DNA from 3 places in the Oceanobacillus sp. FSL W8-0428 genome. Region 3 is predicted to be linked to each of the others. Evidence: riboswitches for the same ligand, from Rfam matches in the RefSeq annotation. Region 3 holds a riboswitch; each other region holds the start of a gene.
What was found. A riboswitch is a leader RNA that binds a small molecule or an ion and turns the genes downstream of it on or off. The one in region 3 is predicted to bind thiamine pyrophosphate.

Region 1 (2,270 bases), 1.5 Mb from region 3:
AAGCAGGCGGATACTATCATCTCCGCCAATATTAGAAATAATCCCTTTGATTTCAGGATCCTGAAAAGCGGTCATTAAATCCTCAGCCCGTGCCTTGGGGTGTTCAGCTATGTAAGCTTGTCCTTTTAAGCTGTTGGGCATTGGTACAACTTCAAGTCCAAAGACGGATTCTAAGCGTTCCACGCCCTGTTCATAGCGCCAACGCAGTGATGGTTCACCAGCTCCTCCCCAGGAAAGGCTGACAGTTGCTACTTTATCACCAGGCGATAATTTTTTTGGCTGAATAAGCATAAATGAGGCTCCTTTCTGTGAATGGTATATACTATGTATTCGTTACTTATTTGAAAAATCCTTTTTCTGTTTTTTATAATAAGATCCAGTTTTCTTCTTTCTTCGCATTAATATGGCTGCATATATTAATAAAGCGGTAACGATGATAACACAGCTGTAAATAATAAAACTAGATCCTATAAAATCACTGAATTTGGTTCCTGATATGTACGCTTTATAAGGCTGGCCTTCAGGATAACGGATATTTATTAAATCACGATTTTGAGGAAAAATACGAGAGGATACTTGTTTGGAAATAAAAGTTTCTTCTTCTATATCTTCCGCGTAAAAGGATAAATGCAAATAGTATGAATTTGTGCTATGGAGGCCGGCATTATAATCACGCTCTTTATTGAAAATAAAAGCCTCGATTTCTATTTTATTGCCACTATAGGATTGAACAACACTTATAACAGCTTTTCCCATAAAAACATATGACATTAAAAATAAGAGAGAAAAGATTCCCAATAGCGAAAAGACAAACAGGTACAGAATAATCTTTGATAAAATCCTGCTTTACGCCTGTAAACCCTTATGGTAATCTAAAGCTGACAAGTAAATACGCAATAATCCACTAGGGGTGCTTATAAAGCTGAGAGAGGCATGTATATACTGCCTTAACCCTTACCAACCTGATCTAGTTTGTACTAGCGGAGGGAAGTGGGCGGGATATGCCTATAGGCAAATGAGATAAAACTTTCTGCCATCTTCCTTCCTGGGGAGATGGCTTTTTTGCGTGCTTTAAAGGAGGTTTATTTTAATGGATAAAATAGTTCAGGATGTATGGAACCGGGAGAAAGAGCTGGTAGAGCTACTCAGCGATTTGATTCGCTTCAGGACACCGGCGCCGCCTGCAAGAAATACAGCGGATATCCAGGCTTATATTGCAAAGTATTTGAAGAAAATGGGTTTTGAAACAGAACAATGGGATGTTTATCCGGGGGATCCAAATGTCGTCGGCCGTCTACAAGGAACTTCTTCTGATGCATATAATAGTTTGATTCTTAATGCACATGTCGATGTCGCTTCTATTGAAGAGGATGAAAAATGGAAGCATGCGCCATTTCAACCGACAGTAGAAGACCGTACATTATACGGACGTGGCGCAGCGGATATGAAAGGTGGACTGGCAGCTTGTTTATTTGCTATGAGAATTTTGCATGACCATCAGGTTGAGCTGGGAGGAGATGTCATTCTTCAATCAGTCATTGGTGAAGAAGTTGGCGAAGCAGGAACGAAGCAATGTGGTGAGCGTGGTTATACAGCAGATTATGCCATTGTTGCAGACACTAGTCATTGTGAAATTCATGGACAGGGCGGTGTTATTACGGGCTGGGTTATAGTGAAAAGCCCAACCACGCATCATGATGGTACACGTAGACAACTTATTCATGCAGGAGGCGGAATGAAGGGAGCGAGTGCGATTGAAAAGATGAACAAGCTGATTACTGCCCTGCAGGAGCTGGAGCGCCATTGGGCAGTGACTAAATCTTATCCAGGTTTCCCGTCGGGCACGAATACGATTAACCCTGCAGTTATTGAGGGAGGTAGACATGCCGCATTTATCGCAGATGAATGCCGCCTGTGGATTACCGTTCACTATTATCCGGATGAGACAGCTGAACAGGTCGCAGAAGAAATTGAGCTGCATTTACGAAAAACAGCGGAAGCAGACGTCTGGATGAGAGACAATCCGCCGGAATTTGAGTGGGGGGGCGAATCGATGATTGTTGACCGGGGTGAAATTTTCCCATCATTCTCAGTAGATGAGGAGCATGCAGCCTTTGCTCTTTTACAGGAGAGTCATCAGGAAGCATTCGGTAAGAAAGCTTCCAGTCGTATGTCTGAAACAGTAACAGATGGGGGATGGCTTGCAGCCTATGGTATTCCTACTGTCTGCTATGGCCCAGGAGAATTAAAGCACGCTCATGCAGTCGATG
Region 2 (2,270 bases), 1.6 Mb from region 3:
AATATATTTTTACCTATTAGGCAAGAAATATCAATATTATGTATGAAAAAATGTCTAATATAAGATGCAGGGGAAAACACACTAGGAGAAATCAAGAAGCCTTATTTATTCTGAAAAAGAAAATAGGTAATGGCTTATACCGAGAATTTATTAAATAAAAGAAAAACTATTGAGCAATCGAGAAGAAGCTTTTCTTATTCATTTATAGTAAACTAATAAAAAGGAGGCGTTTTAATGAGTACAATGATTTTTGTTAACTTTCCAGTCAAGAATGTAGCAGATGCCACTAATTTTTACGAAAAAATTGGATTTACAAAGAACGATGACTTTTCTGATGTTCATGCAAGCTGTATGGTCTGGGACGAAAATTTTTATATTATGTTGTTAGAACATTCTTTTTATCAACAGTTCCTCAAAAATAAGAAGATTGCCGATACACAAAAAGAAAATGCTGCCTTAATTTGTTTCGGCATGGAAAGCGCTGAAGCAGTCAAAGAATTTGGACAATTAGCAAAAGAAAATGGCGGCGATGCTTATCGTGTTGATATGGGGGTGCCGGAAGAGCAAATGTATGGCTTGGAGGTATCTGATATTGATGGGAATATGTTAGAACCGATGTGGATGAAACAATAGGGTAATAAATGAATGGAAGAAATGTGGAGAGCTAATGATCTCGTCCTATTAATAATTACCAATAATGACAGGAACCAGCCTGACGCTAATATTGTGGTGTCAGGCATGGTTTGCATTTTTAAATGATATATGCTTAAATAAGCCTTAAGTATTTTACTTCTTTCTTATAGCATGCTGTAGTGTATTCGTTTCAAGAATAAAAACCATAATACACCCTGATTATAAAGGACACCGCTGAAAATAACGCTATGAATGCATCATGCTATTTAATCAGCACTTACAGGTAAACTATTAATTCTAAATTTCATATTTCTATAATCGCTAGGGGAGCAATTTTATTGCTGAGAAAGGAAACTTGACCCTTGGAACCTGATTTAGTTAACACTAACGTAGGGAAGTGAGGTTTACTTAAGTAGGTAATAATCTAGTTATGTACTCATTTCCCATTCATCAATATTTGTTGAGTGGGTTTTTTAATGCTCTTACAGTAGATTCAAATAGTAAGAGATACAATTTAATAAGAATGTAGGGGGACCAGTGTTGCTGGTTGAGATAGTATCCATAAGATAAAGACCCTTAGAACCTGATCTGGTTGAGACCAGCGTAGGGAACATGCAAAGTAATTTCTATCATATGGAAATGTGTGTACCCTGGGCTTCGTGTCCGGGGTATTTTTGTTTGAAGGGAGGCGTGCATATTCAATCTATTAACAAGTGTTATTAAGAAATAAACTTATACTTTTTATCAGAAAGAGGGTGAAAACGAAGGATGAGAGAACAAAATAATAAATTAGCACTTCAGTTTAAAAATGTCGATTTCCAATATAAAAATGATGCAGGGGAGATTCCCATTTTAAAAAACATGAATCTTTCTGTTGCAGATGGTGAATTTGTAAGTATTATCGGTGCAAGCGGCTCAGGAAAATCAACCATCTTTCGTCTTATTGTCGGGCTGGAAGAACTGACCGGTGGATCTATCTATTTAAATGAAAAACAAGTAACCGACCGTTCAGGAAAAGTTGGGTATATGCCTCAACAGGATTTATTAATGCCTTGGCGTACAGTTCAGCAAAATGCAGTTCTTCCGTTAGAACTGCACAAAGAAAGTCGTCTCGATAGAAGAGCTGTCGATAGCTTGCTGGAGGCGTTTGGTTTAAAAGGATACGAGAATAAATATCCGCATGAACTATCCGGTGGGATGCGCCAGCGTGTTTCCTTTTTAAGAGCTACTTTATCCGGTTCTAATGTGCTATTGCTGGACGAACCTTTTTCAGCTTTGGATGCGATGACCAGGTTATTTATGCAGGAATGGCTATTAGAACAATGGAAAGAGCAGCAATCTACTATTTTATTTATAACACATGATATTACAGAAGCATTATTTTTGTCTGACCGCATTTTTGTCATTACTGATACACCTTTTACAACATTTAAAGAGATTGAAGTGCCTTTGGAACGTCCAAGACGGCAACAGGATTTAGGAAATAAAGAAGTGACGGAGCTAAAAAATAATCTGCTGGATCAATTTCGGATGAGGGTGTAATCAATGAAAAATTATCTTTATTCTATTATTTTAATCACAATATTTTTATTTATATGGGAAGCAGGAGCGAGGTTTGTTAATACACCATTTATTTT
Region 3 (2,270 bases):
ATCTGCAATTGTAATGGCACTCTCCGTACTTGTTGTTAAAATCAATACCGCTTTTTGCTTTTCCTGCAAAATCTCGACAAATTGATGAAGTACACGTTTCGTTTCTAAGTCTACATTTACCTCAGGCTCTTCAAAAATAACAACTTCTGATTCCTGCATTAATATTCTGCCAAATTGGACCCGGCGTTTTTCGGATCGATTCAACTGATGCATTTTCCATCTTGCTTTTTCCTCCAGTTGAACCAGCTGTAGAACTTCTTTTATAGAAGCCTTGCTTTGATATAAGGACCCGATAAATGTCAAATATTCCTTTACCTGTAACCGTTCATAAATACCTTCTTCATACCAGCAAATTCCTAAAGAGGAAAAGTATTTCTGCTTATCCTCCTCCAGTGTTTTATGGTGTATCTGAATAAAACCCTTTCGTACACTTTCTTCTCCGGAAATCATTTGCAGTAAGACTGCACGCACATTAACAGTGGACTGAATTGCTTTGATTTCTCCAGATTTTATTTCTATATCTATCCTCGGAAATAATGTTTGATCTCCTTGACGATATTCAATTTCGTTCATTCTTAACATGCTTTATACCTCTCTATCCATAAAGAATTCATTCCATTCTATTTTGATAGCTTTTAAGCCTGATTATTATTTCATGACAAACAGTTAAATCTTTGATACAGTAGATTCAAAGAAAATAATGAAAAGCAACTACTAGGGGAGCCCAAAACTGCGGGCTGAGAGGGAAGCATGCTTACTTTCCGACTCTTACAAACCTGATCTGGCTAATACCAGCGTAGGGAAGTAGTCAATCAACTTATGATTACTCTCAGTATACCAAATCAGGCTTCTCTATAAAGCCTGATTTTTTATTTTTACAAAGTAGTTTACTTTTCATTCCAAAAAGAAAAGCGAAAAGCGCCTGTTTAAAAACGTAGAGATTGCGCTCCCGATCTTTGGGGGTGGTTCGACTTTAGTCGAACTTCCTTCACCCTTGAGATAAAGGAAACATGCCCCTTTAGGGGTATGCCGACGTTAGGCTTCAGCCTGCTTTTAGTCGACCTTCCTTTACTTTAAACCGATGTTGACTTTCACCCGCAGGGCATAAGCGCGACTATACTTCTGTCTGCGCCTGACGGCTTGCCAATCAGTAAGTCTTCTTTATCGTAGGGCGTGACGTGAAATCTCTAAAGTTTGGCGCATGGAGCTAGACATATAGAGGAGATGATTGGATTGAAAAACCGTACACGCTTATTAACGCTGATGGCTGTTTTTATAGCTATTGGAACAATTGGCTCTCAATTGCTCTGGTTTCCCGCAGGGGTTGCCAGAGCTTATCCAGTACAGCATGCCATTAATGTCATTGCTGCAATCATACTTGGACCGGGGCCGGCAGTCATTGTCGCATTAATGATCAGCCTGCTCAGAAACCTTTTAGGTCTGGGAACACTCGTTGCTTTCCCCGGAGCAATGATTGGAGCATTTGTTGCCGGGGTATTATATAAGAAAACACAAAAATATTCAATGGCTGCTTTTGGAGAAATAATTGGCACAGGGATTATTGGTTCATTCTTTGCTGTTCCTATTGCGAATCTCCTGATGGGAAGCTCAGTAGGGGCACTTGCATTTATCCCGCCGTTTATTGTCAGCAGCGTCTCCGGCGCTTTGATTGGTTGGCTGTTAGTCAGCCGTCTGCCAGCACGGCAGTTTTCTTTAACAAAATAAATTATTTTACAATCCTAAGGAGGATTTTTATTATGAGTCAGGTTCGTTGTGCATTAACAATTGCCGGCACAGACCCGAGCGGTGGTGCTGGTATTCAGGCGGATTTAAAAACATTTCAAGAGTTAAAAACCTATGGTATGTCTGTAATTACTTCTGTTGTGGCCCAAAATACAACAGGAGTCCGTTCTGTTGAGCATATGCCTCTTTCTATGATTGAGGATCAACTGGATGCAGTCATTGAGGACATGCCAATTCATGCAGTGAAAACAGGAATGATTGCAAGTAAGCCAATGATGGAATTAATCGCTCAAAAATTAAGAAAGGTTGATGCGCCATATGTGATGGACCCTGTTATGGTTGCGACCAGCGGTGACGCTTTAATTAATGAAGAGGCCCGCAGCTTTTTGCGGCAGTATCTTCTTCCTTTAACGACGGTTGTTACACCAAATATTCCAGAAGCAGAATTTCTGACCGGCTTATCTATTGCGTCTACAGAAGATATGAAAAATGCTGCAGAATATCTCGTTCACGAGTATGATGTTGAT

Region 1: another riboswitch for thiamine pyrophosphate. It lies ahead of MKY30_RS03815 (acetylornithine deacetylase); the one in region 3 lies ahead of thiW (energy coupling factor transporter S component ThiW).
Region 2: another riboswitch for thiamine pyrophosphate. It lies ahead of MKY30_RS18885 (ABC transporter ATP-binding protein); the one in region 3 lies ahead of thiW (energy coupling factor transporter S component ThiW).

What each region holds. Positions count from the first base shown of each region.
Region 1 covers NZ_JBBORB010000001.1:869,885-872,154, reverse strand. The annotation lists gene MKY30_RS03825 (S66 family peptidase) at 1-291, opposite strand, end outside; gene MKY30_RS03820 (hypothetical protein) at 334-756, opposite strand; TPP riboswitch at 897-1,006, shown strand; gene MKY30_RS03815 (acetylornithine deacetylase) at 1,091-2,270, shown strand, end outside.
Region 2 covers NZ_JBBORB010000001.1:3,941,994-3,944,263, reverse strand. The annotation lists gene MKY30_RS18890 (glyoxalase) at 235-633, shown strand; TPP riboswitch at 947-1,046, shown strand; TPP riboswitch at 1,151-1,260, shown strand; gene MKY30_RS18885 (ABC transporter ATP-binding protein) at 1,402-2,175, shown strand; gene MKY30_RS18880 (ABC transporter permease) at 2,179-2,270, shown strand, end outside.
Region 3 covers NZ_JBBORB010000001.1:2,338,808-2,341,077, reverse strand. The annotation lists gene MKY30_RS10935 (LytTR family transcriptional regulator DNA-binding domain-containing protein) at 1-582, opposite strand, end outside; TPP riboswitch at 707-820, shown strand; gene thiW (energy coupling factor transporter S component ThiW) at 1,234-1,725, shown strand; gene thiD (bifunctional hydroxymethylpyrimidine kinase/phosphomethylpyrimidine kinase) at 1,758-2,270, shown strand, end outside.